Linked DNA regions of Xanthocytophaga agilis. Each later gene encodes a partner of the first gene's protein in a complex. Links are inferred from orthologs where the notes say so. Each region holds a gene or a part of one and is shown on either strand. Other genes may lie near its edges.

Region 1 (14,897 bases):
CCTTACCTTCTCTAAAAATATTTTGCAAAGAATAATTAGCAAACATAAAATAATCAGAATTCGGGTCAAACTTTAAAATGATTATTATTTGAATTTTTCAAAGTGATTACTATTCTAGTTAAAAACACTTTTTGTCAGAGATCATCTTGGCTCATTTACTCTTCATCCTGTCACGTGATTAACCCACTGTAATATCTGAATTTCTACTCTAGTACAGGGAACAGGTTTTGTTTTTGTTAGTAAGTCACTTCCAAAGACTATGTAATATGAAACAGATAAAAATCTTTGCAGGGCATCTTATGCTCCTTTTAGCTTTATCTTATTGCAACTCGCAATCCCAACAGAAAGAGAATGAAGCATCTGGTAACACAAGCCGTAAAGAAGAACTGGCAACCCAAACAGTTTCCATGCCTAAACCCTACGAAACCAAGTCGGTGAAAAACTTTAGTAAAGTACTGGGTTGGTCTGGAAATCAAAAACCAACAGCTCCTCAAGGCTTTACTGTGACTAAGTTTGCCACAGATCTGATTAATCCACGATGGGTTTATGCTGCGCCTAATGGAGATATATTTGTAGCCGAAGCCAATACAGAATCAGAAGGTGTAAAGAAAATTGCAGATGTAGCGACAGGTAAGGCCAAGTCGCAACGACTTGGTGCGAGTGCGAACCGTATCACATTGCTTAGAGATACCAACAAAGATGGTAAACCAGATGTGCGAAAAGTATTCTTAACCGATCTCAATCAGCCATTCGGTATGTTGGTACTGGGTAACTTTTTCTACGTTGCCAATACGGATGGGCTCTGGAGATATCCTTATCAGGAAGGACAAACTCAGATGAAGACTAAAGGAGAAAAAATAGCTAGTCTGCCAGCAGGGGGATATAATAACCATTGGACACGTAATGTGATTGCCAACTCTGAAGGATCTAAAATTTATGTATCAGTTGGTTCTGGTAGTAATGTGGCAGAACATGGTATGGACAATGAGAAACGAAGAGCCAATATCCTGGAAATGAATCCGGATGGTACGCAAGAGCGCATCTACGCCAGCGGATTACGAAACCCGGTAGGTATGGACTGGGTGCCTGGTACTAACACGTTATGGACTGCAGTAAACGAACGGGATGAATTAGGAGATGAACTGGTGCCTGATTATATGACAAGTGTAAAAGAAGGAGGATTTTATGGATGGCCTTATGCATATTTTGGCCCTAACGAAGATCCGCGACTTAAAGGAGAAAATCCGGAACTGGTACAAAAGACCATTGTACCAGATGTTGCATTAGGTCCGCATACAGCATCATTAGGGCTGACATTTTATGATAAAAAAGCTTTCCCTGCTAAATACCAGAATGGCGCTTTTATTGGCCAGCATGGTTCCTGGAATCGTTCAGAACTCTCAGGATATAAGGTAGTATTTGTTCCCTTCAAAAATGGAAAGCCAGCCGGTCAACCGGAAGATTTTCTGACAGGCTTTGTCGCAGATCAAGATCAAAGCAGAGTATATGGACGTCCAGTGGGCGTAGAGGTTTTGCCAGATGGATCTTTACTTGTAGCCGATGATGCAGCCAATACGCTTTGGCGGGTAAGCGCTCAATAGAACAACAAGAAGATTTACCTCTCTTCATTATCTTAGCTCCCCCTTTGGTGTAATGATAGACACGTCGAAGGGGAGTTTTTGTTTATCGAAAAGTCAGGAGTTTTTCTCAGTAAAGAAATAGGTTCCATACGGGAATCCCGTATCTTTGGGCATGAAGTTCAAACACCAACCTGATCAAGCCCGTAAGGCAAGCGATTATACCATGAAAGAAGCTATTGATGAGCTTTTACGTGTATATCGGTTACGTAGTAAGTTTGATGAAACTCATGTAGTTCATGCATGGGGACGTATTATGGGGGTAGCCATTGCCCGACGTACTGAAAAAGTGTATGTTCAGGACCGTAAATTATTCCTGCAGATCAACTCTCCTTCTCTGGCGAATGAGCTTTTACTGGCAAAATCCAGGATTGTAGAACTTCTGAATGAAGAAGTAAAAGCCAATGTTATTGATGATGTTGTGTTTCTATAATTTGTTTAACCGGTTCTTCCGCTTCTCTTAAAAAACACTGGACAGGGTTACAATACACACAAAAAAAATCCTATATTCGCTTTTGGAGAAACCGATCTTTTTATTAACCAGACAACATTGAATTTTGAGATAAAACTTCCTCTTTTTGAGGGACCTTTCGACCTGCTGCTTTTCTTTATTGAAAGGGATGAGTTAGATATACATGATATTCCTATCTCACGAATTACGGATGAATTTTTAACGTATCTCCATGAACTCGAAGCCATCAATATTGACCTGGCAAGTGAATTTATTCTGGTAGCAGCTACCCTGATGCGTATCAAAGCTAAGATGTTGTTACCCCGTCCTGAGCTTGATGAACAAGGTAATGAGATAGACCCACGGGATGAACTGGTAAAACACCTGCTTGAATACAAAAAATACAAATCTGTAATTGGCGAATTTGCCAAATGGGAGGAGGACCGGCAGAATCAGGAAGTACGAGGAAATATTGTAAAAGAACTGCATGGCATTGCAGAAAAAAGCAATGTTGACGTAGAACTTCAGGATCTGGACCTTTACAAGCTACTAAAGGTATATCAAAAAGTACTGACCCGTTACCAGATCAATCAGAACCGTCCTATACACAAGGTAATTCAGTATCCATATACTATTGAAGGACAAAAAAAGTGGATTACAGAACGTCTCAATGCCGATTATCGTCTTTCCTTTACGGATATTATTGCCCTCAACGACAGCAAAATTGCAGTTATCTATAACTTTCTTGCTATCCTGGAAATGATCCAGTATGGATTAGCCTATATACGGGTAGGAGAAGGGTTCAATAATTTCTGGATTGAACGCAAAGAAGAACAAGAGGCGTTGGTTGAAGGCGAATAACAAAAACGGGAGTAGCAACTTACTCCCGTTTTTGTTATATCTATATTTATATTCTCTTATCGGGCAGGCTCTTCATCCCGTTTTCGTCGCCACATTCCAAACAATTCTCCAAATACTGTTCCTTCTACAATACGTCGGAATACATTATAGTAAAGCGTAAGATACAATGCTCCTGTCATCAGCCAGATCATCAACATATTAAACCACAATGTGGGGATTTGGAAGCCCAGAAAAGGTTTGCTGGGAGCATAAAAATGCGTTCGCCAGTCCCAAAAATTTCCTGTAACAACAGGTGTATGATAGATCGGATAGATTTTTTGTATTAAACTTCCCTTATACTCTATAATTCTATTTTCAGCTGTCGTATTTGTAGCTAGTTGCCCGATAATCTCATTATAGTAACGGGAGCGTTGCTCGATTAGTTGCTGACGGGCTTCTTCCCCTTGGGTAATTCTTCGCATAAGGCTATCCCGTTGCTCATAAGCCTGATTGTATTTTTGCAGATAAAACAAACGTGATCTATCCAGAAATTTTTTGAGTCGTATAGCAAGTTTATGCGTAAACCGTGTAGGAGTAATACTATCTACTCCTGCAAAACGCATAGTAGGGTTCTCAGTCATTTCATGTTTTACTTCATGTCTCAATACTTCCAGATAATCAATATATTGTTCATTATACAGCCTATCTTCAGTATCTTCCAGACTCATACAATATTCCAGCTTTGAGGAGAGTGTGGGCAGATAGTATGTCTTTTTATAATCAGCTACAGCAATATCTTTATCGTAGGGATAAAATCGCTTCTCATACCGGTTATGCATAAATTGTTCAACCACCAATGCTTCAAATCCCCACCGTGAAGCCATAAAATCACCCATTACAGGAACTTCCCCTTGTTTGTAAATAGCAGGATTGATCTCATCAAACTTTATTACGATCCCTCCCAAAACAAGTTGTGGAATGAGTAATATAGGAATGAGAATATAAATGGTAATCACAGAATTAAATGTGGCAGAAACATTCAGTCCCAGCATATTGGCGAAACAAGCCCCGCTAAACAACACAAAGAAATAAGTCAGGTCCATTCCTTCAATGCCTACGACCCGATTGGCAACCAATATATAACTTACCGTTTGTATGACTGAGAAGCCAAATAATACAAATACCTTCGAAGACAGATAACTATTCCGGCTCAGGTGCAGAAAAGCCTCACGTTTACGCGTTTTAGCATCTTTAATAATTTCCTCTGCACTTATGGTTAATCCCATAAACAGAGAGATGATGATGCTCATAAATATAAATGCCGGAATATTTACATTCTCAGCAAATACGTATGTCCCCTTATTGGTAAGTTCGTCAACCGGATGATAACGTACAATATATGACAGGATCAGTGCAAGTAAAGGAGCTTGTATAAGGTTGATAGTAATGTATTGTTTATTACTCAGCTTAGCCAAAATATCGCGTATTGTATAAATATTCCACTGACGAAATCTATTGGGAATATTCAGACTATGGGGAGGCTGCTCCCTAGTCGGAGTCAGAACAGGTAACTTGATTTTCTCTTTAAAGTAATGATACCATCGTTGTGGGGATATTTTACGATCCGTTGTGGGATTACCATATTCGTCTACAACTTTAGCTTCCAGGATATTAAATATTTGTTCAGAATTAATCTCCTGTCTATCTACCTGATGAACCAGATTTTTGAAATAGAGAACACCCTCTGTTGGGTTGCCATAATAAACCTGATACCCACCTGTATCCATAACAATCAGCTTATCAAACATCTTGAAGATTTCAGGAGATGGCTGGTGAATAACCACAAAAATCAATTTGCCCAACATGGTTAACTCCCGCAACAAATCCATGATATTTTCAGAATCCCGTGAAGATAATCCTGAGGTTGGTTCATCTACAAACATAACCGCAGGTTCACGAACCAGCTCCAAACCAATATTCAGACGCTTCCGCTGACCTCCACTGATTGTTTTATCAAGAGAAGAACCTACCCGCAAATCCTTTACTTCATATAAACCAAGGCTGCGCAATGTTTGTACAACCAAACGATTTACATCAAATTCTGATAAATGAGCAAAACAAAGCTGAGTGGTAAAGTATAAATTTTGATAGACTGTCAGTTCTTCAATCAGGAAGTTCTGCTGTGGTACATAGCCGATTACTCCTTGGACTTGGTTTGCCTGGCGATGAATATCCAGTCCATTAATCAACACACGTCCCCGCTGTGGATGCAAATTTCCATTGAGTACGTTTAACAAGGTTGACTTCCCAGAACCACTTGCCCCCATAATCGCCACCAATGTACCGGATTCCTCTGCTATATTCACAGGATGTAATCCCTGTTTCCCATTAGGAAAGAAAAACTCTACATCCTTTACCTCAAAAACAATACGTTGAATATGTTCAGAACGTAAAAAATGCCCAAGGATATCACTATAATAAATTGTTTCAGAAGAAGCACGGATTACACTACCACTGGTTAGAGGAGTAACATAATGTGATTTGAGTTGTTGGCCATTCAGAAATACCTCAGTAGCCGGATGGGCAGCTCCTAACAAGTACATATCTCCTTCAGTCAGGCGTAGTACTCCCAATGTGCTTTTAATTCCGGGTTTCTGCAGATACGCCGCTGTAAGATCTTTAGGGGGGTCCTGTGAATCTATAATCAATACATCCTCTGACTGAACACTATAAATATCTCTGGTCTCTACGAATTCGCGGATGGTTGTATAGATACTTTTTTCGACATGTAAGGCCTCACATACTAGTCGCATAAAATGATCTTCTGACGAAGAAAATGTATTGTCGGCCAAACCAATTTCAATCAGACGCAAAACAATGATGACCTTTTGCTTTAGTTCCAATTCGCTATTAATCTGGGAACAGATGCGATAGATCTCCTCATCTGTAGATGATGAGGTTTTCAGGTAGTTTTCGAATGTACGGATGTAAGTAGGGACTGACTCATCGTCAACATTTTCGTATAAAAACTTTCGAATTGTTTCCCGTTCTTCTTCTGAAATACCATCAATTCTCGCACTGATGGCAAGTAGTTGCAAAATGGCTTTTAGTACTTGTTCTCTCACAGAATATTGAAATGTAGGCGTGGTTTGAGGCTAACAATATGTCAGCATTGACTTATCTCTTTTCAAAATTATAAACCTCTCTCGTGATTATAAAAACGAGAGGGAGTAAATTTTTTGAAAAAATTACGGGAAAAAAATGGGGAATAAAAACCAAAAAATATTTTATCTGATTCTTATATGCTATTCAGATGTTTGGCAAAAAGCCACAAACACGCGTTTTTATTTGAATTTCCCTATTTTATCCATCTATAAGTTAGCTACAGAAAGCTACATTTTCTCTATTGTAAATAAAAAATAAACTTAAATCCCGAAGACTTAGTTATAATAAAATCTTTCGTCCATTTTTCTCACTATTCTTATCCTGCCATGAAAGAAATAACCACAATCAATGCCGCAACTGCCGGAACCTTTACACTTGCAGGAGACTTACCTGTCAATCGAATGGGGTATGGAGCCATGCGCATTACCGGACAAGGCATTTGGGGACCGCCTAAAGACCGGGCAGAAGCTATACGTGTACTTAAAAAAGCCGTTGAAGTAGGAGTAAATTTTATTGATACAGCAGATAGCTATGGCCCTGATGTTTCAGAAGAAATTATTGCAGAAGCTCTTTATCCTTATCCCAAAGATCTGGTCATTGCCACTAAAGGAGGCTTTACCCGTACAGGACCTAACCAATGGTCAGTGAACGGGCAACCCAAACATTTGAAAGCAGCTCTGGAAGGAAGTTTAAAACGCCTGAGGCTTGATACAATAGATTTGTATCAACTCCATCGATTTGACCCTCAAGTACCTGTAGAAGAATCTCTTGGAGTACTGAAAGATGCTCAGGACAAAGGCATGATTCGTCATATTGGTTTGTCAGAGGTCTCTATTCAACAGATTGAACAGGCAAGTAAACTTGTAAAAGTTGTATCTGTTCAGAATATGTATAACTATGGAAATCAGCGCTGGAATGATGTATTAACCTGGTGCGAACAAAATCAGGTTGCATTTATTCCATGGTATCCCCTACAAGCAGGCGATCTAAGTGCAGAAAAAGCATTAAAGAAAGTAGCAGAGAAACACAATGCTTCTGAGTATCAGATTGCATTAGCATGGCTATTAAAAGCCTCTTCTGTCACACTTTTAATCCCTGGGACCTCTTCTGTCAGCCATCTGGAAGACAATGTAGCGGCTGTCAATATTTTGCTAGATGAAGAAGATATGCGACTATTGCCCAGAAAATAAAATTCTATGAAACGAAAAGCGCCGCAAAGTAATTTTTGTGGCGCTTTTCGTTTCATAGACTGCTCACATTCTCCTGTTCTTTCAGCATCAATGCGATTCGTATCTTCTCATAGCTATGTTTCTGATCAAGATACTCAAACAAAGGTTGTAGTCTATCCCCTTTTTGCATTCCCAGTTTTTTGGCTCCATCCAGTATATTATTTTTATCTTCTACTGATATGAAACGACTCCAATCGATGGAAATTCCCTGCTGACTTAGTTTCAGAAAATGTGTAAATATCGTTCCTGGAGACATATTTCGTTTTGCAGCAATATCTTCAATGGTATTTCCCTGTTCATAAAGTTGCTGTGTTAACTGATAGGTATCCACATCAGCTAATCGGGCAGCCCCTTTGTTTTGTGCCAGAAAATCCAGAATAGTGTTCAAAAATGTTTCGCCATATCGATTAAATTTTTCCTGACCAACACCCGTAATATTCAGCATTTCGGCTTTAGTTACAGGTTTCTTCTGTGCCATGTCAGAAAGCGAAGCATCACTAAATACTATGTATGCAGGTACTCCTTCATTATCAGCCAGTTTTTTACGAATGGTACGAAGATGTTCAAATAATTCATCCCGAATAATTTCGCGTTTGGTTTTCACAGGTTCTGTTGCTTCTACAACAGCCGCTTTACGTTCAGAGAAAGGTACAAACGCAGATAACTGTACCGGACGATTTTCTTTTAATACCTGCCAGCTTGTAGAGTTTAGTTTAAACACATGGCCTTCATCATAGGCGATGTCCATTATGCCCAGATTCAGCATTTGGTAGATATAATCAACCCATTCCTCATATCGTATATCCTTACCTGTACCAAATGTTTTCAACTGCTGATATCCTTTTGCTGTTATCTCATGCCGATAAGAGCCTCGCAGTATATCAATCAGAAGGCCCAGTGCCACTTTTTCATTTGTACGAGCAATGGCGGACAATGCTTTTTGTGCAAGTATTGTCCCGTCAAATTTGGTACGAGGATTTTTACATACATCACAATTACCACAATCAGTATCAATACTTTCATTGAAATAGCTAAGTAGTACACGTCTGCGGCATATATCAGATGTTGCATATTGCTTCATCCGATCCAGTTTGGCATTGAGTAGTTCTTTACGTTCAGGAGATGCTTTCTCATTAAAATCCATTTGCATCATCACATCTGCATAACTATAAAATAAAACGGTATCACTAGGTAAACCATCACGCCCAGCACGTCCGATCTCCTGGTAGTAACTTTCAACATTTTTAGGAATGTTATAATGAATTACCCAACGCACATTTGATTTGTCGATACCCATCCCAAAAGCAATAGTTGCTACAATAATCTGTACGTCATCCTTCAAAAATTCATCTTGTACTGTGGATCTTTCATCATTATCCATACCTGCATGATAGTACTTTGTTTTATAGCCAAGTTCGTTTAGCTTAGCTGCTACTGATTCTGTAGACTTACGACTCAGACAATACACAATGCCTGGTTGATTCGGATGTTTTAGAAGAAACTCATGAATAGCCTTCATCCGATTGCGTCCCTGCAAAACCGTTAGACTCAAATTAGGTCTGTCAAATGAGGCTATAAATACCTTTGCTTCTGCAATATCCAGTTGTTGCAGAATGTCCTTTCGGGTTACTTTATCTGCAGTAGCCGTAAGAGCCACCACAGGTACCTCTGGAAAGGACTCTTTCAGAATGCTAAGCTGGGTATATTCCGGGCGAAAATCATGCCCCCAAAAAGAGACGCAGTGAGACTCATCTACCGCAAACAGATTGACAGGGAGGGTGTGTAAAAAGGCAAGGAAGCCACTAGCAAAAATTTTCTCAGGAGAGACATATATAATTTTAATCTTTCCACTCTCACAATCTTTAAGAATTGCATTCTGCTCAGATGTATTGAGTGTACTATTGATATAGGCTGCCTCAATCCCATTGGCCTTTAATGCCTGTACCTGATCTTTCATTAAAGCAATCAATGGTGAGATAACCACTGTTATTCCAGGCAAAACCATTGCAGGCACCTGATAACAGATAGATTTTCCACCACCTGTAGGCATGAGAACCAAACAATCTTTTTTGCCAAGTATTGTATCTATAATCTCTGCCTGTAACGGGCGAAATGCATCATACCCAAAATATTGTTTGAGAACAGCTTCTTTATTCATGGTTTGAATACAAATAAAAAGTAGCATCAGATCAATATCTGTGCTGCGAGGACAAAGACAAATAAATATTTATTCTTTCAGAGACAAAGATGTAAACGATTCCGATTTTATTAATCAGAATACCTCTTTGTTTTTAACACTGCTGTGGGCTAGAATCTTTTAATCCTAACTTATTAAGATGACCTTATCTATGTGCAAAGATACTATTTTACTTCACTCTCTTCGAGTAAATACTCTCCTTGTGAGGCAATTTCGCCTAAAGATAGTCCAGCAGCTTCGAAAACAACTTTCTTAATAAGTTCTGCGTGCGTTTGAGTAATAAAATGGCCGGCTAGTGGTAAGAACATGAAGCGAGCTTTTTTACATTTGATGTGTTTTTTAGCAAATGTCAGATTAAGAGGATCGGCAATCCAGTCTTTTCCACCTTGCAATACGGTAAGAGGAGTATTCAATTGTTGCCATTTAGGTTCTAGTTCACGTAGTTCGCTGGCATGTGCAAATTTTTCAGCTGTAGCAACAACAAATGAATGTGGCAAAAACCATTGTACTACCCGATAACGAGCTGCACGTGCAAACCAGAATATTTTTTCTTTTTCAGGATCAATAGGAGGAGCCACCATACATAGATATTTTACCTTTTCTGGCGCTAGAAGTGTGAGTTGTGCAGCAATAGCAGCTCCATATGATCTGCCCACAACAATAGCAGGCTGGCTTTTTGTGGCTTCATTTAATAAAGGTAATATTCCCTGAGCCTGCTTTTCAATAGATGTGACAGCAAACTGGTTTTTACGTTTAGATTTGCCATATCCCAGTCGATCTACTGCAATAATGTGGAAATGCTGTTGCAGCACTGTATCATCCAACATATTCATATATCCATACCAACCACCAGGCGCGCCATGAATCAGTAATAAAGTAGGTAAAGTATCAGAGCCAACACTGGCATAGTGTAAGGTTACTGAATCATTTTGAATCGAATGGAAAGTAGGTTTGACAGGAAGATGTTTGTAGTGTTTGGCAAACTTCTTATCTGTCATAATCTGGCCCCGAAAACATCCTGTTGCTGTAGTTAAAAACAGAAACAAAACAACATACTTCACAAGATAAGTCTGAATGAAAACAATTTGATTCATAATCAACTACAACATTTATGTTTGTCTTATCCTAACTAAATAATCCTGCCAGATCCATCTAACAGGGTGCTTTTATGGCTTTTATACTGAGGTAGTATTTCTATTTTATAGGAAGACGAGTGGCGGGTCGCAACAATTAACACTACTTCAACACATAGACTACTTCTTCTCCAATGTCTCACCAAGATACAAACTTTGTCCTGAGCCTAATATGTAATTGTTTTGAAAAACTTACACTTCTGTTATTTTCTATATTGATATTTTCTACGATAATCTCTTCTGCTTCGTTACCATCAATCTACATTTTTTATTTCCGTAGAGTACCTATCTCAAGTTAATCTTTTAGTAAAGTCTGCAAGTAAAAAAATATTTTCACATATCTCTACTAATCCTATAGGAATATTGACAATAATATTTACTTTTGTTGCCTCATTCAGATACATACTATTTAAAAGCAAGTCTTATGTTTAATTTTTTCTCTGTTTATGAGCATTTGGATTGTCTATATGTTGATTAAAATCCAAATATTCTACATACTTAGCCTATATATATATATATATATACTCAGAGTACAATGATTTGAATTTCAATAAGTTATTGTTAACTTATTAAGTTGCAAGACCGCTGCATTTCAAACAGTCTACTGGATACCTGAACGATTCTGTTCCCACCAAACAAATCTTTATCATTCCATGAAAAAAAGTTTATTCCTATTCTATGTGCTTTTCAACTTGGTAATTCTATCCCTGTCTGCACAGGATAATCTATTACTTATAAGTGGAAAGGTTATTGATAATCAAACTCAGGAGCCACTTGTTGGAGTTACTGTACAGATTAAAGGTACCATAAGTGGAGTTATTACTGATGGCAAAGGAGCCTTTGCATTAAAAACAAAACTAAAATTTCCTCTTACACTCGTTTTTTCTTCTGTTGGCTATGCACCTCAGGAGTATGTAGTAAAAACATTGGAAGATAAGATCAATGTGCAACTGGAAACCCAGACTATGTTAGGTCAGGAGGTAGTTGTAACAGCATCACGTGTTGAAGAAACGGTCATGAAATCGCCAGTCGCAATCGAAAAACTTGATCTTAGAGCCATTAAAGAAACACCTGCACCCAGCTTTTTCGATGCTATAGAGTCTGTAAAAGGTGTCCAAATGACTACTCTTAGTCTGGGATTTAAAGTACCTAATACCCGTGGTTTTGGCAATACAACAAATCCCCGTTTTTTACAGTTGGTAGATGGAGCCGATACTCAAGCGCCCGGCTTAGGAGTATCTATCGCCAATACAGTAGGCCCAACCGAACTGGATGTTGAAAGTATTGAAGTAACTCCTGGAGCATCCTCTGCATTGTATGGGATGAATGCCTTGAATGGTATCTCCAATGTAATTACCAAATCACCTTTTTACTATCAGGGACTTAGTGTCTATCAAAAAGTTGGAATTAACCACATCAATGACCCTGACTATTCAGTTCGCCCGTTTACAGAAACGGCTATCCGTTATGCAAAGGCCATAAATGACAAGTTTGCATTTAAAGTAAACATTGGATATCTAAAAGGAACTGACTGGGTAGCAAATAACTCCTATGACTTAAACGCAACAGCAAATAGTTCAACAGGACTACTAGGAGCGGATAATCCAGGTAAAGATCCATTAAACTCATATGGAAATGAGAGTTCAAACCGGAAAACACTTACTCTGGCAGACGGAAAACGGTATGAGGTGCGTCGGACAGGTTATTATGAAAAGGATTTGGTAAATGATGACTACAATGTAAGTAATCTGAAAGCTGATGCTGCTATTCATTACAAATTCACTGAGAAACTGGAAGCTAGTTATTCTTATCGTATAGGAGTTTCCGATGCTATCTATCAACGTGGAAACCGGATTCGTTTAGATGATTACCGAATCCAACAGCACAAGGTGTATTTACGGGGTACTAATTATTTCTTTCGTGCTTATTTGACTCAGGAGTATACTGATAAGTCTTATAATATCCGTCCAATGGGTGAAAACATAGACAGAGCATTCAAAACAGATGCAAAATGGTTTAGTGAATACCAAAGTAAATACAATGAGCTATACAACGGAGGCGTTTCTGTAACAAATGCCCATCAGCAGGCAAGAGCATTTGCGGATGCAGGACGTTATGAACCAGGTACTAAAGCCTATAATGATAAGCTGCATGAACTAACTTACATCAATAACTGGGATATTGGGGCACAACTTCTGATGAATCATAAATTTTATCATTTGGAAGGACAATACGACTTTGCAGGTAAGATTACCTGGATTGATCTGCTGGTAGGCGCTGATTTCCGTGATTTCCTGATTACTCCGGAAGGAAACAGTTTTATCAATCCGGATAAAAACGATCCACTAGGAATACTTCATTATAATAAAGTGGGTGGCTTTGTACAGGCAACAAAGTATCTGTTAAATAAAAATCTAAAGCTGGTAGCTTCTGCACGCTTGGATAAAGCACAATATTTTAAAGCAAAACTAAATCCACGTATTGCAGCTGTATATACACTGAAAGAAAAACACAACTTCCGTATTTCTTTCCAGAATGGTTACCGTTTCCCCACTCTGTTTGAAGGATTCTCAACAGTTAACAATGGGGGTGTAATTCGTTATGGCGGTTTATCTATGCTTACTAACGGATTGTTTGAAAACTCTTACCTACGTAGCTCAGTAGATGCATTCCAGAAAGCAATTACGAATGATGTAAACCAGAATGGAAAAACTCAGGACCAGGCAATACTAGATAACAAAGATCTTTTGGTTCGTAATACCTACACCTATTTACAACCAGAGCAAATTGAAGCATTTGACATTGGCTATAAAGCCTCTCTGTTCAATGATAAAGTATTTCTGGATGTAGATGGCTATTATAATATCTACAATAACTTCATTGATCAGGTTGAGATAGTTGTTCCTAATACAACTAAAATAGATGATCAGGCAGAGGGAGTGAGTCCTGCAATTTATGAAGCAGCTGATAATACTAAACAAACACGTTACCGAATGTGGACAAACGCCAAGAATACGTATTATAACTATGGAGCATCTTTGGGTATTACCTACAATTTCTTCCGTAAGTTTACTTTTACCGGAAACTACAGTTATGCAAAGCTGGCAAAGGTGGATCGCAAAGATTCCGGGCTAGAAACCTCATTCAATACCCCTCAGGATATTGTAAATCTAAGCATTGGTAATCGTGAGATAGCAAAAAACCTTGGTTTTAATATTGCGTGGCGTTGGCAATCCAGTTTCGCATGGCAGGCACCTCTGGGCAATGGAACAGTACCTTCGTATTATACATTTGACGGTCAGATTACCTATCGACTGCCTGCTATTAAGTCACAGATTAAGATTGGGGGTTCTAACTTGTTGAACAAACGTTACTTCCAGTATTTTGGCGGACCAACTATTGGTGCTTTCTACTATACAACCATTACAGTAGACGGTCTCTTACAGAAATAGCGTAGCTTCTCCTTGATTTAACTCATATTCTAAATCCTCCAATCTAACTCTTGATTGGAGGATTTTTTTATTGAAAGATTTTATCTTTGTATACTCCTCTTCATCTATTCAAGATAATGAAACACAGATACTTCCTTCTCTTTGTTCTTCTGCTAACTACTGCTTTTTATACAAAAGCACAAACTACCAAACAAACTACAACAGTTCGCCAAGTATGGATGGCCTATATGAATCAAACCCGCCTTTCCGAAAAATGGGGTATATGGACAGATTTTCATTTGCGAACAAAAGATGACTTTGTAAAAGACCTATCTCTATCTATTATTCGTTTGGGTGGAACGTATTACTTTGCCACTAATACTAAACTCACAGCGGGTTATGCGTATGTAAACTTTTTTCCTACTGAGGGGCATGCCAATATTTCACAGCCAGAACATCGTATCTGGCAACAATTACAGTGGCATACCAATTATAGCAGAGTACGTACTATGCAATGGATTCGCCTGGAAGAACGGTTCCGTCACAAAATTAAGAATGACGATGAACTGGCAGACGGATACAATTTTAACTACCGACTTCGATATAATCTTCAACTCTTCATTCCTCTGAATAAAAACAAGTTTGCACCTAAAACCTTTTCCTGGGTAGTAAATGATGAGATACTCCTCAACTTTGGTAAAGAGATTATCAATAACTATTTCGACCAGAATCGATTTTTTACAGGCTTAGCTTATCATGTAAATGATCATGATAACTTTCAGTTTGGGTATAGCAATGTATTCCAGCAATTGGC
Region 2 (16,353 bases), on another replicon or contig:
TAGTACTTCCGTTTTACCTGTTTAGAGTATATTTTCTTTTCTTATTAATTTTGATATCATAAATAGAATCTAACCTACACCTACATTTTTTTTGTAAATATGAAAGCAACAGATTTTCCCAATATAATTATAAGAAAGGGTACACCTGAAGATATTCCATCCATGTTGAAGCTAGTCAAAGAATTAGCTGAATTCGAAAAGGCCCCACATGAAGTAGAAAATACAAAAGAGAAAATGCTGGAAGATGGTTTTGGACCACAACCAATATATGGATTGATTGTGGCAGAGCTAGAGAAGGAAATAGTGGGTATTTCTGTATATTATTTCAGATATTCTACATGGAAAGGAAAGCGATTATATCTGGAAGATATTATTGTGACAGAGCCACATCGGGGAAAAAAAATAGGACGTATGTTATTTAATGCGACCATGCAGGTTTCAATGGATACACACTGTAATGGAATGTTATGGCAGGTATTAGACTGGAATACTCCTGCCATTGAATTTTACAAGAAGTACAATGCACATTTTGATGGAGAATGGATTAACTGTAGTCTTAGCAAGTGGCAAATTCAAGAACAGCTTTCCTCTGCAAAGCATGAATAAACAAAGAGTATTGTCGTTAGACTATTCCAAGTTTGCCAAATAATAGATGTTTTTTTTAATTTTGTCGTTGTTAATAAAATATTTTTGCATTGATAGGTTGCTGTTAGTCAATAGAGTATTTGTACTTAAACAAAGAATAAGGTTTGGAAACAGAATACTACCTGGTTTTATTTTGCGTTATTCTAAAATAGTTAGAATAAAATATGTTATTTTTGCATAAGTAAAGATTTGTTTATAAGCAAATTTTAATTTTATAAAGAAAAAATTATATAACTAATTCCAGGTACCAAATTTTATTTTTTCACTCCATGGCTTTCAAACTTGATCAGATAGACCGTAAAATACTTGAAATTTTACAGGCTAATGCCAAAATTACAAATGCACAACTTTCCAAAGAGATAGGCCTTTCTCCAGCGCCAACACTCGAAAGAGTTAAGAAACTCGAAACAGCCGGACTAATACGAAGCTACCATGCCCAATTAGATACAGAGAAAATAGGCTTAGGCGTTACCACTTTTGTACAGGTAACTCTTGTTGGCCATAGAAAGTCATATATTGATGCTTTCGTACGTAAAATCAGTGATATTGACGAGATTATAGAATGTCACCATATTACAGGTAGCGGCGATTTTCTATTAAAAGTAATTACAAAGGATATCCCTTCTTATCAAAAGCTGATGCTGGAGAAGGTCAACGAAATCGAAGAAGTAGATAGTACACAGTCAATGGTGATTCTGTCTACCTTTAAGAATAGCAAAGTGCTGCCTATTCCGCCTGATAAGTAATAACCCTTATAGAGTTCCCTAGTCTGATAAAAAAATATTTTTTAATCAGATACTTATCTTTGTTTTCAACTTCAAACATTTTACCTCTTTTGACTACACCAGATCCTCAACCATGGAAGGTACTGGCATCCGAGTATATTGCCAAAGAGCCTTGGTTTACTGTTCGTAAAGAAAAAGTAGAAATGCCGAATGGCAGTCAGATCGCATCGTATTATGTATCTGAGTTTCCGGATTGGGTCAATGTAATTGCCATTACAAAAGATCAAAAGATAGTGCTTGTAAAACAATACAGGCATGGAATAGGTAAAGTAAGTTATGAGCTTTGTGCAGGTGTGTGTGATCCAACGGATCAGTCTCCGTTAGAAAGTGCTCAACGTGAGTTGATGGAAGAGACAGGATATGGAGGAGGTATCTGGCAGGAGTGGATGGTAATATGCCCTAATCCAAGTATACAAACAAATTTCACGCATTGCTTTCTGGCAACAGATGTAGAATGGCTTCAGGACCCAACATTGGAGCATACGGAAGATATAACGGTGCATCTGCTTACTAAGCAGAACGTGAGAGATCTGTTAAACAACAATGAAATTTTACAGGCACTGATGGCTGCTCCTCTCTGGAAATATCTGGCGTTATTTCCTTAAAGTGTAAAAGAAAATAGGCAATACTTGGTAGTATCGCCTATTTTCTTTTCTGTCTACGTTCTTCTTTTCTCAGCTCTTTTTCTTGTTTCTGTATATCTTTCAGATATCTCTCTGCTTCTTTACGCTGATCTGATTTCTTTTCTGCTCTTTTAACAACTACCTCCAGGTATTTCTTTGCTTCAGGCAAATTCTCCTCTTTATAATAGATCTTGCCAAGTGTAATCAATGCACTATGATAGTAGGCGCTTTCATAAGCCTTTGATAATTCAGAATATGCAATAGCCTTTTTAAACAGTGATTTTGCTACTTCTGTATTTTTGTGCAACTGGTATTCGATATATCCCAAATAATAGCTTGCATACCTTCCGCTTACTGCTTCGTAACCTGGCATATTCTGATCAATCTTTTCCAATATACTTCTCGATTCTTTTTCTACTTCTGGTATACGTCCCTGTGCATAGGCACTACGTGCATAATAGCGGTGGAAATAGGCGTTATCAGGAAACGTCTCATGTAGGTATTTCGAAAGCTCATAGGCTTTTTGTAGCTGATTTTCCACACTATAAATCCTCATCAGATGATATTGGGCTTCCGTTCGGGTATAAAAAGCGTTGTTGGAAACTTCTTTCAATTGCTTGATTCCTTCCTCTTTATTTCCTTTTGGAAATAGCCAAAGGATAGTTTTCAGAGCTGGAAAGTTTTCAGGGATCCAGTCTCTATAGTAGTTATAAAGTCCATCGCCAAACAAGAATTCCGGGCTAAGGTCTCCTTTGGAACGAGACTTCTCAAGGTATTTTAATGCATTTCTGGACGCCCAAGCCGCTTTTCCCCAATCTTTCCGGTCAGAATATAATCTACCTTTAAATGCATAGGCCGCAGCAAGGAAGAAGGATGCTTCTGTATTTTCCTCATTTTCTTCATAGAGCTTATCGGCCTTGGTAATAGAGGTATCCATATAAGCCAAAAATGTTTGGTCGTATTCTTCATTGTCTTCGTTAGGCATGATTTTCCACCAAGTGCTTAAACCCATGAGGAAATAGGGAAGTGGATGGTCAGGATATTTAAACTTGAACCAGCGGAATTCAGACTCAGCTTCGGCAAATTTGAAATTATACATATTGTTTACTGCATGAGTCGAAACAACCTGCATATCCATGTTTTCCAACAAGATTGGTGGACCTACATTTTTCTGGGCAAGTACTATGCAGGAATAGACCAAGGCAATAAGGGTAACAGTAAGCTTTTTCATTGTCTGATTTTTCTAGATCTCTCGCAATAATCGTACTACAATTATACATATAAAAAATTGTAAAAGCTTTATGTAATATTTCGCCGTTATTTTGTGTGTTTCAATTAGTTGTAAAAAAAATAAAGATTTATGTTTACTTTTAATCTATTTCATATACTAATATATGATACTGAAAATCTGATAGTTATAAAATTTAACTTGTTTTGTTTTTAGTTTTAACTACCTTTGCAACCGAAAACTTGCCTTTGTCAATTATGTAATAATTGAAGGCGATTTGTTCAAATAGTTTTTTTCTACTTTATGCGTAACAACCTAAGTAATGAAATCGCTGTATTGCTCAACGTCATTTTTGGTCGTTCTGGTTCGTTGGCAACGTTGCGTACTCCGTTTTCTGTAGCTGTAACGCAGAAACCTTTCCGCCCCAATTTTAAGATGTGGGCGGCTCGTTCGTACAAACCACTTACGGTATTTGTATTGTCCGCGTTGGTACTGCTTCTTTGTTATGTTAAAGCTGGTTTTGAGATTTTGAGTGTGGCTCAAACCGCTATCATGGCAGGAGCAGGTTGTATTATTTTAAGTATACTGCTGAGTCCGGAATGGACCAGAAAGGCAGTTATTAAATTTGCCAAAAGTGCCCTTTCTTTATCCTTGCAGTTATCTCCCAGCAAGGCATTTTCACATGTAGGCAGTCTGATTATTAGTATGAATGGTTTGATGTTGGTATATGCCAACCATCATAGCCAGTTTGCATGGACAGTTTATCCTACATTGTCTTTACTTGGTGGATTTGCATTAGGTAGTTCTGCTATTATGCTATTGATAAATGCATTGGATCGGGAAGATATACATAAGCCAGCAATGGTGCGTTCCGAGGTATTGAAGAAAGCACACCATCTGGGAGTAATGCCTGAAAGAATGGACGTTCTTGGCGGTGCTGTAGTAGCAGGAATACTTCTGGGTACAACTCTTGTCGAAATAAATACATCCAATATGGATGATTTAAGCCTTACAGCAGGTGTTGTTTGGCTACCAGTAGTATTGGCATGGTGTGGCATATGTACATCTGTTGTGATGGGTTATGTGCTAAAACATGCAGATCTTCCTGCTGCTATTAAACGTATACTGAATGTTTTGGTAATGATGGTAGTAGCATATACATCTGTTGTAACCATGATGCCTGCCTATTGGGTGGTAGAAGGAAAAGAAATTCTATCATCTGAAATCTTTCTTGCTGCTGGTATAGGTACTATTGGTAGTTTTCTTTTATGGGAAGCTAACTATGCCTATCAGTGGTTACGTACCCATTATTATGATTGGGTAATAAACAAGCTGCAAAAAGAATTCTGGTATTTACGTCCGCTACGTCATCTGTTTCGTATTATTTGTCTTACTATTCCAGTTATACTAATTGGATGGTTTATGAAACAGGCATTCGACCATGTTGGCTTATATGGAATTATAATTGCAACAATTGCATTGTTGTCTAATCTAAATGTGCAGTTGCCATTCAAAAGAACGATCACAATTTGATTTCAATTCACACTCATTTTATAAATAGCGGGCAAAATTATTTGTCCGCTATTTATATTTTTGCACCTTCATTCAATCCTCCTATTTTATGGTGCAGATCAAAGACAAGCAATTTGACATCTATATTCCTGAAAGTCGCATTCTGGAACGAGTTTCGGAATTGTCAAATCAATTGAACCAGGAATATGCTACCAAAGAACCAGTTTTTATTTCAGTACTGAATGGTTCTTTTATGTTTGCTGCAGATCTGATGAAAAGAATTTCTATTGCCTGTCATATCTCATTTATGCGGGTTAGTTCGTATGAATCTACTCAAAGTACAGGAAAGATTACCGAAATCATTGGCCTTCAAGAGAGTATTAAAGGTCGTCATGTAGTTATTGTAGAAGACATTGTTGATACAGCATTAACTATGTCACAGTTACTGGTTCAACTAAAACAGCACGAACCTGCATCATTAGAAGTCGCTACACTCTTATGCAAACGTGAAGCCATGCAGAAAGATATAAAGTTAAAGTATGTTGGCTTTGACATTCCCAATGCATTTGTGGTAGGTTATGGCCTGGATTATGATGGCTTGGGCAGAAATCTGCCAGATTTATATGTAGTAAAAGAGGAAGACTTCTAATCTCTCAGCTGTTCTATCAGATAAATAGAACAGCTTTAGTTTAAGGTCTATAAAGGACTACTTTACAGATAGCTTCTGACTGCTAACCAGCTTCTGATTTATCTATTCTAAAATCACTGTTTTTCATGTATCTTTGAATAAATTTAAAGAGGTAGAACCAGGGTTCTCAAGACTCTTCTCATTAGGAAATAACTCAGCGCAGTAAATTCAAAATCAAGAGAAACCAGTAAACAGCGATTAACCTAAATGCAGTTACATCAGTTAGAGATCAAAGGATTCAAAAGTTTTGCAGATAAGGTTCTCATCAATTTTGATAATGGTATTACAGGCATTGTTGGACCAAATGGATGTGGAAAGTCAAATGTAGTCGATGCTATTCGCTGGGTGTTAGGTGAACAAAAGACGAAGAATCTCCGATCTGAAAAGATGGAGAATGTTATCTTTAATGGGACAAAGCGCCGAAAACCTCTGCAAATGGCAGAAGTATCCCTGACTTTTAATAACACCAAAAACATTCTGCCCACTGAATACTCTCAAGTCACAATCAGCCGTCGTTATTATCGTGTAGGGGAAAGTGAATATTTGCTCAATGGGGTTCCCTGTCGCTTGAAAGATATCAATAACCTGTTTATGGATACAGGTATTGGTCCTGACAGCTATGCGATCATTGAGTTGAAGATGGTGGATGAAATTCTCAATGATAAAGATAACTCACGACGTGGATTGTTTGAAGAGGCAGCCGGTATCTCAAAGTTTAAAGTTCGTAAAAAAGAGACACTGAAAAAACTGGAAGATACAGATGGTGATCTGGAACGGGTAGAAGACCTACTTCATGAAATTACCAAAAATATGAAGTCTCTGGAGCGCCAGGCCCGCCAGGCTGAAGAATATTTCCAGATCAAAAATAAATACAAGAGTTATAGTGTAGCATTGGCTCATCAGTCTGTAAGTCGTTTTCAGGAAACACTGGATAAGTTAAAAGGGCAGTTGGATGCTGAAAGTGAAAAGCGTATACGGGTGCAGGCAGAAACAGCTCAAAAGGATGCTGGTATTGAAAAGCTGAAAGCTGATTTGTTAAACAAGGAGAAACTACTGGCATCACGTCAAAAAGCCTTGAATGAACATGTAAACCTGATCCGGCAACATGAAAGTGAAAAGAAAATTAAGAATGAACGCTTAAAGTTCCTGACAGACAAAGCACATTCGTTACGAAATCAGATTACAGAAGGACAACGCCAAAAGACAGAGGCCGAAGAGAAGATTACAAGACTGGAAGCAGAAAAACAAGGAATTGAAAGACAGGCCAATGAACTTATTGCTCAAGTGGCAGAACTAAAAAGTGAATACGAAGCACAAAAGGTAGCTACTGCTGAACTACAGCAACAGCTTACCAGCAAAAATGCTGCATTCCGCCAACGGCAGGATGAATTGTTTTCGTTGACAAAATCACTTGATATCAAGCAGGTTCAGATCTCAACCATTAAACAGGAGTTGGAGAAAACAACTTCTGACAATGCTGCGCAAACGGCTGATCTGGAAGCTATGGCAACCACATTAGGTGAAGCAAATATGCAACTCCGCCAGAAGATGGACGAATTGCAGCAGACTCAGCAGGAGATTGAAAGTATACAGGATCAACTGGACTCGCTGGAAACTGAGAATGAGTCTATTCGCCAGGAACAGATCACTGCACAACGGCAGCTGGATGCAAAGCAGAATGAATATAATCTGACCAAGTCAATGGTGGATAGCCTGGAAGGTTTTCCTGAGGCTGTACAGTTTTTAAGTAAAAATCCGAAATGGGATAAAAAAACGCCATTGGTATCGGATATCATTGCCTGTCCGGATCAGTATCGTGTGGCTCTGGAAAATTACCTGGAAGTGGTTCTGAACTACTATGTGGTGGAAACATCGGAAACTGCTTTCTCTGCCATTGCCTTATTAAGCGAAGCTGGCAAAGGTAAGGCTAACTTCTTTATTCTGGAAAAACTTCAGAATGCAACCTATCAGAAGCCGGATGCTATAGGGCTTCCTGATGGAGCTGTTTCTGTGCTGGATATTGTAGAGTATGATAGTCGTTATCAAAAACTGGCTGAACATCTGCTGGGAAATGTATTTATTGTTCCAGACCTTGCCATTATATCTAATAGTACTGGTAATCTTATCTTTCTTACAGAAAGTGGAAAGGTGATTAATCGTTCAGTAAGTATATCAGGTGGATCAGTAGGATTATTTGAAGGAAAACGGATCGGACGTGCTAAAAACCTGGAAAAGCTTCAGGATGAAATAGAGAAACTTCGATATACTATCGATAAAATAATAACCCGCCAATCAGACCAAAAAATTGCCAGAGAAGAGTTGCTGGTACGCAAAAATAGTATCCAACGCAAGGTGCAATCACTTCAGTCAGAGATTAATGATCTTAACCGTCAGCAGATTACCTTAAAAGCTCGTCAGGAACAACTGACACTTATGTTACAGAACCAGTCTTTGCGACGGGAAGATTTTCTGAATCAGCTGGAAACATTAACGGAAGAACTAGCTATATCTCGTCCTCAAACGGAAGCGAAACAAGCTGAACTCCGTGAAGTGGAACGGCAGATTATGGATCTGAACGAGGAACTGACATCACAGAATGAACAAACTTCTGTAAAGTCCAATGCCTATAATACTGAAAATATCCGACTGATTCAGCAGCAAAACCGGCTGAATAGCATGGAACAGGAAATTCGTTTCTCTGAGGATACACTAAGAAATAGCCAGTTTCGCCTTCAGAATAATCAGAATGAACTGGAACGTACAGAAACAGATATTTCGACGCTAACTGAGGCAGAGGAAGTAGGGGATGAGGAACTGGTTGAGATGTACAAAGAGAAAGAGGCGATTGAAGCAGGGCTAAATGAAGCAGAAAGAGATTATTATGCCTCAAGAGGGGAAATTGATAAAACAGAAAAAGAAGTTCGTGATCTGACAAGACAACGTGAACTGGCAGATAGCCTAACTATGGAGTTGCAAGGGAAACGAAATGAAACGCAACTACAGATTACAGCTATTAAAGATCGTTTGTCTGTTGAGTTCAATGTTAATCTGGATGCACCTGAAGAACCTTTAGAGGAAGTAGTAGAGCAGGAAGCAAAAGAACCACAAATAGATGAGAATGGAAATCCGGTTGTTTCAGAAGAACCTAAACCTGCGGCTTCTAAAAGCAAGATTGGTAAAACCTGGAATTTTGAAGAAGCAAGAACTTTGTTTGGAGAGCGTGAAGACGAACTTCGTACCCGGGTGAATGAATTAAAAGCTCGTCTGGATCGCCTGGGACCTATCAATCCAATGGCACTAGAGGCGTATGAAGAAATCAAACAACGGTTTGACTTTATAAACGGACAGAAAAATGATCTGCTAAATGCGAAGAATTCCTTGCTGGCTACCATTTCGGAGATAGATACAGTTGCCAGAGAAACATTTATGACTGCATTTACAACTATTCGGGAGCATTTTATCCGTGTATTCCGTTCGTTGTTCTCAGATGAAGATACCTGTGACCTGAAACTGGTCGATCCGGAAAATCCATTGGATTCCAGCATTGATATCATTGCCAGACCAAAAGGCAAGCGTCCTTTGACAATCAATCAGCTTTCTGGTGGAGAGAAAACATTAACAGCTATCTCACTGTTGTTTGCTATCTACCTGTTAAAGCCTGCGCCGTTTTGTATCTTTGATGAGGTAGATGCCCCACTGGATGATGCCAATATTGATAAGTTCAACAATATCATCCGTAGGTTTGCCAATGAATCACAGTTTATCATTGTGACACACAATAAACGTACAATGGCATCCACTGATGTGGTTTATGGTATAACTCAAACAGAGGATGATACAGGGGTATCTAAAGTGGTTCCTGTAGATTTAAGGGCTTTGGCATAAATAAAGGTTTTATAGAAAAAGTACACAATACGTTTACCTTTGGTGAAAATGGTTAATAATAGATTGTTTTTTGTCTATTGTTAACCATTTGTCTTTTATTATGCGTAGAGTTATTTGTATTTTATTCGTGTTTCTTTGTTTTGCATACGTTGGTTTTGCTCAGGATTTCTCAAATCTGAAAAACTATTCGTTATCTGCAAAAGAAGACTTTAAGAAAGCAGAGTCAGTAGTGCTTGAATGTAGTAAATATCTTGTAAGTCATCCCTTGAGTGAAACAGACCTTAATAGATTGTATGCCGTCCAGTTCATTATGCGATGGATGGAAGGTACGCCTGATTTTAGTTTTTCACTGGATGAAACAGCGGTGAAACTATCAAAGAGTAATACGGCTCTGCTAGGAATATATTTGGGAGAAATGAGTCAGCTTGCCATTCAGAATCCGGAGATGAGTAAAGATGCAAAACAGATAAAACTGAATGCCATAACTTCTGTACTGACTTACTGTGAAGACTCTTCCAATAGTGTAAAACTTGATAAAGAACTGAAGAAGCTTATTGACGCAAAAAATAAAGGAAAGTTGAAAGAGTATTTAAAAGTTTAGTTAAGACAACAGAAGTCTCCTTTGAGGAGTTTTCTAAGCTATTTTCAATGATACATATACACCCATCCCTCTTTCAGCCTATGTTAGAGGGATTTGTTTTATAACACTATTTAGGAGAATGGGTATTTTGAACGCTTTACTTGAGACTTATCTATAGGCCAACTCGTTCATCTACAGAAGAAAGAGAAGATGTAATGGTTATCCTGGAAAAATTTGTGCTATGGTGAGATGGAACAACAGCACCACTGTTTCGGGTAACGTAAACAAATGGAATGAAACGAGTTGTTGTTTCTGTCGGTTTGGGTAAAGATAGCGTTGTACGTTTCAGAGCCTTTTGTATTGTAGTTTCTTTCTGAAAATCGGCTTGCTTTATTTGTTTGACAAAGTATAGAGCTTTGAATAGTTCAAAGTCCATAAACTCATACTGCTCTTCCTGCTCAAGTCTCTTCCAGATATCATAGGCTGCCTTGGCACGGATACGCACCTGGTCACGTTTTAGTTCTTTGAGAATATATTTAGCTGCATTGTCTTTATCCTTTTTCTTTTCCAGCACAGCCAGATGATACTCATTGCGTTTGTATTGGGCATTGACCTCTTTATACTCTTTCTCTGCTTTTTTGAGTTGTTTGTCTCGTTCTTTGGAGGCAGGTTGAGCTTCCAGTTCCGCTTTTTGTTGAGTGGCATGAGCCAGTAGGGTAATGAGAAGAGTCTGGTTAGCAAGTGATTGCTCCTCATCTTTTTGAATGGCTTTGATACGTTTCAATAGATGGTGAAGCTGCTCATTTAAACGAGCTTCATGCGCCAATAGACGGTGGTATTCAGATTTATATTTGCGAATTGCAGTTTTGTTTGTATGATATTTTGGCATAAAATAGTTTCTCTGGTAATTAAGTTGTAGTGAATTATTGTGTTACAATATACATAAAAAATACGTGTGAATGAAGTGAGTGTGAAATAAAATATGTTAAGGAATGACAAGTTTACAATCAATAGAATATAGCTTTTGAGTGTGCATTAAAACGAGGATAGGACTTTGTTTTGAGCACTATATTTTATAATTAGAGTTAACTTTCATCAGATAGTATTAATCAAGCCATTGCTTATAACCTCATACATGATTCAATTCTTCTACGAACAGTCTGATAAGATTCTTCAACAAACCCTTACACATATTGGCTTAACCTTCCTAGCATTACTGGTTGCATTAGTTATTGGGGTTCCTTTGGGTTGCTGGATTAGCCATAAACCTAGAGTAGCATCCATTGTGATAGGTTTTACTGGAATTTTACAAACTGTACCCAGCATTGCTTTACTAGGTATTCTTATTCCTGTGTTAGGAATAGGAGTGAAGCCTGCTATTTTTGCTTTGTTTCTGTATGCCTTGCTTCCGATTGTACGAAATACGTATGTGGGTATCAGAGAAGTAGACGCCTCTGTTAGAGATGCTGCATTGGGACTGGGTATGAACCAATGGCAAATTCTAACCAAAGTTGAAATTCCCCTGGCAATGCCCGTAATCTTTGCAGGCATACGTACAGCAACAGTTATTAATGTAGGTGTAGCTACACTAGCTGCTTATGTAGCTGCAGGTGGATTGGGTGAATTTATTTTTGGAGGCATTGCACTTAACAACTCAGCCATGATTATGGCAGGGGCGATTCCTGCAGCCTTATTGGCTGTTTTATTTGATGGCTTGCTGGGATGGTTGCAAAAACGCACAGATTACAAAACACATAAGTTTGCAAAGTCAGGTCTAAAAATAAGTAGCTGGATAGTGGTAGGCATAATACTTCTGTCTGCACTCTATATAATCCCTAAAACAAAACAAACCCGTTTACTAGCAGGCTTTGCTCATGAGTTTGCTGGACGTGATGATGGTTACCCGGGACTAATAAAAACATATAGATTATCGATTAGTAATCTGCTGCTGGACCAGTCTCTCATGTATGAGGCTATTTTTCATGAGAACGTAGATGTAATCAGCGGGTACTCCACAGACGGACGTATCAAAGCTTATCACTTGCGTGTGCTGGAAGATGACAAGCAGGCCTTTCCTCCTTATCAGGCTGCCTGGGTAGTAAGAAGACAAACGCTGGTAAAATATCCTCAGCTACAAGCTGTATTGAGGGTGTTTGCACATTCGATCAATGATTCTGTTATGACAGCTCTCAACTATGAGGTAGATTACCTGCACAAATTACCTGCTGAGGTTGCCAAACAGTTTATACAGAAACAAAAACAATTTCATCTAGAAAAAAGTATAGGGCCCGAAGGAACTATCATTATTGGTTCCAAAGTTTTTTCAGAGCAATACATTCTGGCTGAACTCTTAAAGCAGTTAATCGAAGGCTACACAAATCTGGAGGTAGTTACCAAAACTGGTTTGGGAGGAACTAAGATTTGTTTTGATGCACTGAAAGCCGGAGCCATCGATTTATATCCCGAATACACAGGAACAGGCTTACTCGTTATTTTACAACCAGAAAACCAGAAACTGGATTCTCTTAAAGGAGATCCTACAAAAGTATATACATATGTTGCTCAGGAGTTTAAAAAGAGATATGAGTTGGAATGGCAAAAGCCTATTGGATTTAATAATGCCTATGCCTTAATGATGCGGGAAGCAGAAAGTAAAAAGCTACATATACAAACCATCTCTGAGTTACAAAGATACCTCATGTCTGGAAAATAAATTATATGTACAAGTAATCGGCGACTATTGATTGATATTATAGTGGAATAGACTTTGACAGTTTCGAATTTTTGATAACCTATTTTTTATGATTGCTTGTCTTGATGTTGACTACCGGGATGACCACGCTGCGGTAGCTTGCTTGCTCTTTACTTCTTGGACGGATGAAACGGAAGCCCAGCAGATTAGTAAGCGTATTGATGATGTCGCACCTTATGTATCTGGTGAATTCTATAAACGTGAATTACCTTGTCTGCTTGCTGTACTTGAACCTATAGCTGAAACACTGACCACTGTTGTCATTGACGGATACGTATATCTTGCTCCCGAAAAGAAAGGCTTAGGAGGATATCTGTTTCATGCATTGAATCAAGAGATTCCAGTTGTGGGAGTTGCCAAAACCAGATTTCACGAAGCTCCTGCTGTTGCTGTACTACGAGGTGATAGTCAGAATCCCTTATTTGTCACATCCGCTGGACTGGATATACAACAGGCAGGTGAGTATATAAAACAGATGCACGGTGAATTTAGATTACCTACTTTACTTAAAAAAGTAGATCGGTTATGTCGGGATGCTGTTTTTGCGTAATCTTGTGGCATCTAAGATTTTCTTTGATATAATTCCATGTCTGACATCTACATTTACAATACACCTGTTCCTGTAGGGAAAGCTGTTTCTATTAAGATTCCTATTGCACGGCTGCCATCACATACATTGATTGAACTGCCCGTATATGTATTTCGTGGCAAGACAGATGGTCCTGGTTTGTTATTAACTGCTGGAATTCATGGTGATGAAATTAATGGAATAGAGATAGTGAGGCGGCTTATCAATGAGAATTACCTCATGCCTGACATTGGAACTGTAATAGCCATCCCGTTGGTCAATGTATATGGATTTATTTTCAATTCCCGTAATCTGCCAGATGGAAAAGATCTGAATCGTTGTTTTCCAGGATCTGCCAATGGGTCACTTGCTAATCGCATGGCGCACATTCTTATGACAGAGATTTTACCTCATGTGCACCATGGGGTTGACTTTCATACAGGAGGTGATCGGATAGCTAACTTTCCTCAGATTCGTTGCAATCTGGATCATGTAAAGAACAAAGAGTTAGCGTCAGCTTTTGGAGCCCCCTTTATTGTCAATACTGAATTAATTGATAAATCATTTCGTAAAGAAGCCTTAAAAACAGGCAAATCAATTCTGGTTTTTGAAGGTGGTGAATCACTGCGACTGGATGAGCATGCTATTGCCGAAGGAAAAGCAGGTGTAAGGAGAATCATGCACTATCTGAAAATGCGAGACCAGGAAGAGAAAAAACAGATTCCAATTACTATTAAAAGTACTACCTGGATGAGGACCAAAGATTCCGGTATTTTTAATCCATTTGTCATTTCAGGCTCTAAAGTTGTAAAAAATCAGCCTTTGGCAACTATTACAGATCCATATGGTGAGTCTCAGGTAACAATTAAGAGTCCTTATGATGGATATATTATTGGCTTGAACAATATGCCAGTTGTAAACTCTGGTGATGCTCTTATTCATGTCGGAAAATAAATCATTCTCAGATCTGCTTATGAAAAAGCTGGCTTCTTGTCTGATAGAGGTTGTCTCAACTGTTCGTAAAGAAGCTCAACGAGCAGTTTTTGTAGATAACTTTAATTAACTATGAATTGAAAAACAGGTGCAGATAGAATACAAAAGATGCCTTTGTAGCCCTTACAAAATGATTTATACAGCCTCTTAAATTCTTTTAAAATTTTTTCTGCCAATAAATCTTTTGCTTTGAGAGAGTTTCCTTCCTAAAAACCTATTATTTTTTCTTTCTTATATTATAATTGTCTAGGTTTGTTCTAAAATTGAATGAAAACTTAACTGATTCATACATTGTTTAATCTGTACAAACGCTTTAGCAATTATGCTATAATAGAGCGTTTTGTAGCTTTGCATAAAATTAAGCTATTTTAAGATAAAAGTGGATTAGTTATCAGTTGTTTACCTTTTATTCAGAGATTCCATTTCAGGTAAAAGGGCATTTAAATAGATAAATATACATTCTAATATCATCTCTCAGAAAACTAGTGTTTTGTAATCATGGATAAATATTCTTACATCGCCAATGCGCATGGTGCGTATATTGACGAACTCTATCGGGCATACAAAGAAAATCCTGACTCGGTAGATACCAGCTGGCAAAAATTCTTTGAAGGATTTGAGTTCTCTAATCAATATGGAGGGAACGGCAATGGAACCGCAGTTAATGGTACAACTAAGACAGGAACAGATGTAAATATACAGAAAGAGATTGCAGTTCGAAATCTGATTCATGGCTATCGTATGCGCGGGCACTTAAAATCAGATACCAATCCTGTTCGTCAGCGTCGGGATCGTAAGCCTATGCTGGATCTGAAAGATTTTGGTTTGACGGATGCCGATCTGGATACCACATTTGAAGCCGCCAGAGAAGTATTAGGTGCACCAGCAACGTTACGGAAGCTGGTTGAATCCCTGAAAAAGATTTATGAAGGAAAGATTGGATTTGAGTTTATGTATATTCGTGAGCCTGAGGTTCTGGAATATTTCAAAGGGAAAGTAGAAAAAGAAGCGCTTGCGTTTACCTTATCTCTGGATGAGAAGAAACGTATTCTTACCAAGCTGAATGAGGCAGTTGTGTTCGAAAACTTCCTGCATACAAAATATATTGGTCAGAAACGTTTTTCACTGGAAGGTGGAGAAACTACAATTCCTGCTTTGGATGCGATTATCAGTGAGACTGCGGAACAAGGCGTAAATGAGGTAATCATTGGGATGGCTCACCGGGGTCGTTTAAATATCCTGGCCAATATCATGGGTAAAACCTATGAAAATATCTTTAACGAATTTGAAGGCGCTTATACACCTGACCTGACTATGGGCGATGGTGATGTGAAATACCACATGGGATATGCCTCTCAGATCGAAACGCCAAAAGGAAAGAAAGTTCAGTTAAAACTAGCTCCTAATCCCTCTCACCTGGAAGCAGTTAACCCTGTAGTAGAAGGATATTCCCGTGCAAAAGCCGATGTTCTGTATCAGAGTGACTATGATAAGGTATTGCCTATATTAATTCACGGTGATGCTGCTGTGGCAGGACAGGGAATTGTGTATGAGGTAACTCAGATGTCTGCACTACCAGGGTATTATACAGGTGGAACTATTCACTTTGTGATTAACAACCAGGTTGGTTTCACTACTGACTTTGAAGATGCACGTTCCAGCATCTATTGTACAGATGTAGCTAAAATTGTAGACGCACCTGTATTACATGTAAATGGTGATGATCCGGAAGCAGTAGTATTTTGTGCTAAGCTGGCTGCTGATTATCGTCAGCGCTTTAACCGGGATATCTTTATTGATATGGTGTGTTATCGTCGTCATGGTCATAATGAATCTGACGAACCGAAATTTACACAACCAACTTTATATAACGTTATTTCCAAACATCCTAACCCACGTGAAATCTATAACAAACAGTTGATTACACGGGGTGATGTAGATGCAAAGCTTGCGGAGAAGATGGATGAAGAGTTCCGCAACATGCTACAGGATCGTTTAAATATGGTTAAGCAGAAGCCTCTGCCATATTACTATCAGAAAAATGAAGAAGCCTGGAATGCATTGCGCAGATCAGCTCAGGAGGATTTCGATAAG

What was found.
Region 2: the proteins of QNI22_RS17330 (region 1) and smc are in contact, whole or in part, in a crystal structure (PDB 3ZGX), measured with the Bacillus subtilis proteins. The link is inferred for Xanthocytophaga agilis from one-to-one orthologs.

What each region holds. Positions count from the first base shown.
Region 1 is NZ_JASJOU010000005.1:372,971-387,867, forward strand. The notes cover bases 1,319-4,068. They hold QNI22_RS17330 (segregation and condensation protein A), read left to right. Parts: upstream 1,319-2,187; coding sequence 2,188-2,949; downstream 2,950-4,068. Other genes in these bases: QNI22_RS17320 (PQQ-dependent sugar dehydrogenase), read left to right, coding at 1,319-1,601; QNI22_RS17325 (DciA family protein), read left to right, coding at 1,753-2,070; QNI22_RS17335 (ATP-binding cassette domain-containing protein), read right to left, coding at 3,006-4,068. Also shown: more of QNI22_RS17320, read left to right, coding at 267-1,318; more of QNI22_RS17335, read right to left, coding at 4,069-6,053; QNI22_RS17340 (aldo/keto reductase), read left to right, coding at 6,420-7,283; DNA helicase RecQ, read right to left, coding at 7,336-9,480; QNI22_RS17350 (alpha/beta fold hydrolase), read right to left, coding at 9,684-10,613; QNI22_RS17355 (TonB-dependent receptor), read left to right, coding at 11,306-14,104; QNI22_RS17360 (DUF2490 domain-containing protein), read left to right, coding at 14,221-14,897. UniProt on the Bacillus subtilis protein: Participates in chromosomal partition during cell division. May act via the formation of a condensin-like complex containing Smc and ScpB that pull DNA away from mid-cell into both cell halves.
Region 2 is NZ_JASJOU010000012.1:160,341-176,693, forward strand. What follows is about bases 5,361-9,566. They hold smc (chromosome segregation protein SMC), read left to right. Parts: upstream 5,361-5,688; coding sequence 5,689-9,366; downstream 9,367-9,566. Other genes in these bases: hpt (hypoxanthine phosphoribosyltransferase), read left to right, coding at 5,361-5,442; QNI22_RS28205 (hypothetical protein), read left to right, coding at 9,467-9,566. Outside these bases: QNI22_RS28170 (GNAT family N-acetyltransferase), read left to right, coding at 100-606; QNI22_RS28175 (Lrp/AsnC family transcriptional regulator), read left to right, coding at 915-1,391; QNI22_RS28180 (NUDIX hydrolase), read left to right, coding at 1,481-2,035; QNI22_RS28185 (tetratricopeptide repeat protein), read right to left, coding at 2,073-3,284; QNI22_RS28190 (hypothetical protein), read left to right, coding at 3,585-4,814; more of hpt, read left to right, coding at 4,903-5,360; more of QNI22_RS28205, read left to right, coding at 9,567-9,967; QNI22_RS28210 (hypothetical protein), read right to left, coding at 10,119-10,835; QNI22_RS28215 (ABC transporter permease/substrate-binding protein), read left to right, coding at 11,082-12,659; QNI22_RS28220 (endonuclease V), read left to right, coding at 12,748-13,248; QNI22_RS28225 (succinylglutamate desuccinylase/aspartoacylase family protein), read left to right, coding at 13,285-14,220; QNI22_RS28230 (2-oxoglutarate dehydrogenase E1 component), read left to right, coding at 14,758-16,353. UniProt on the Bacillus subtilis protein: Required for chromosome condensation and partitioning.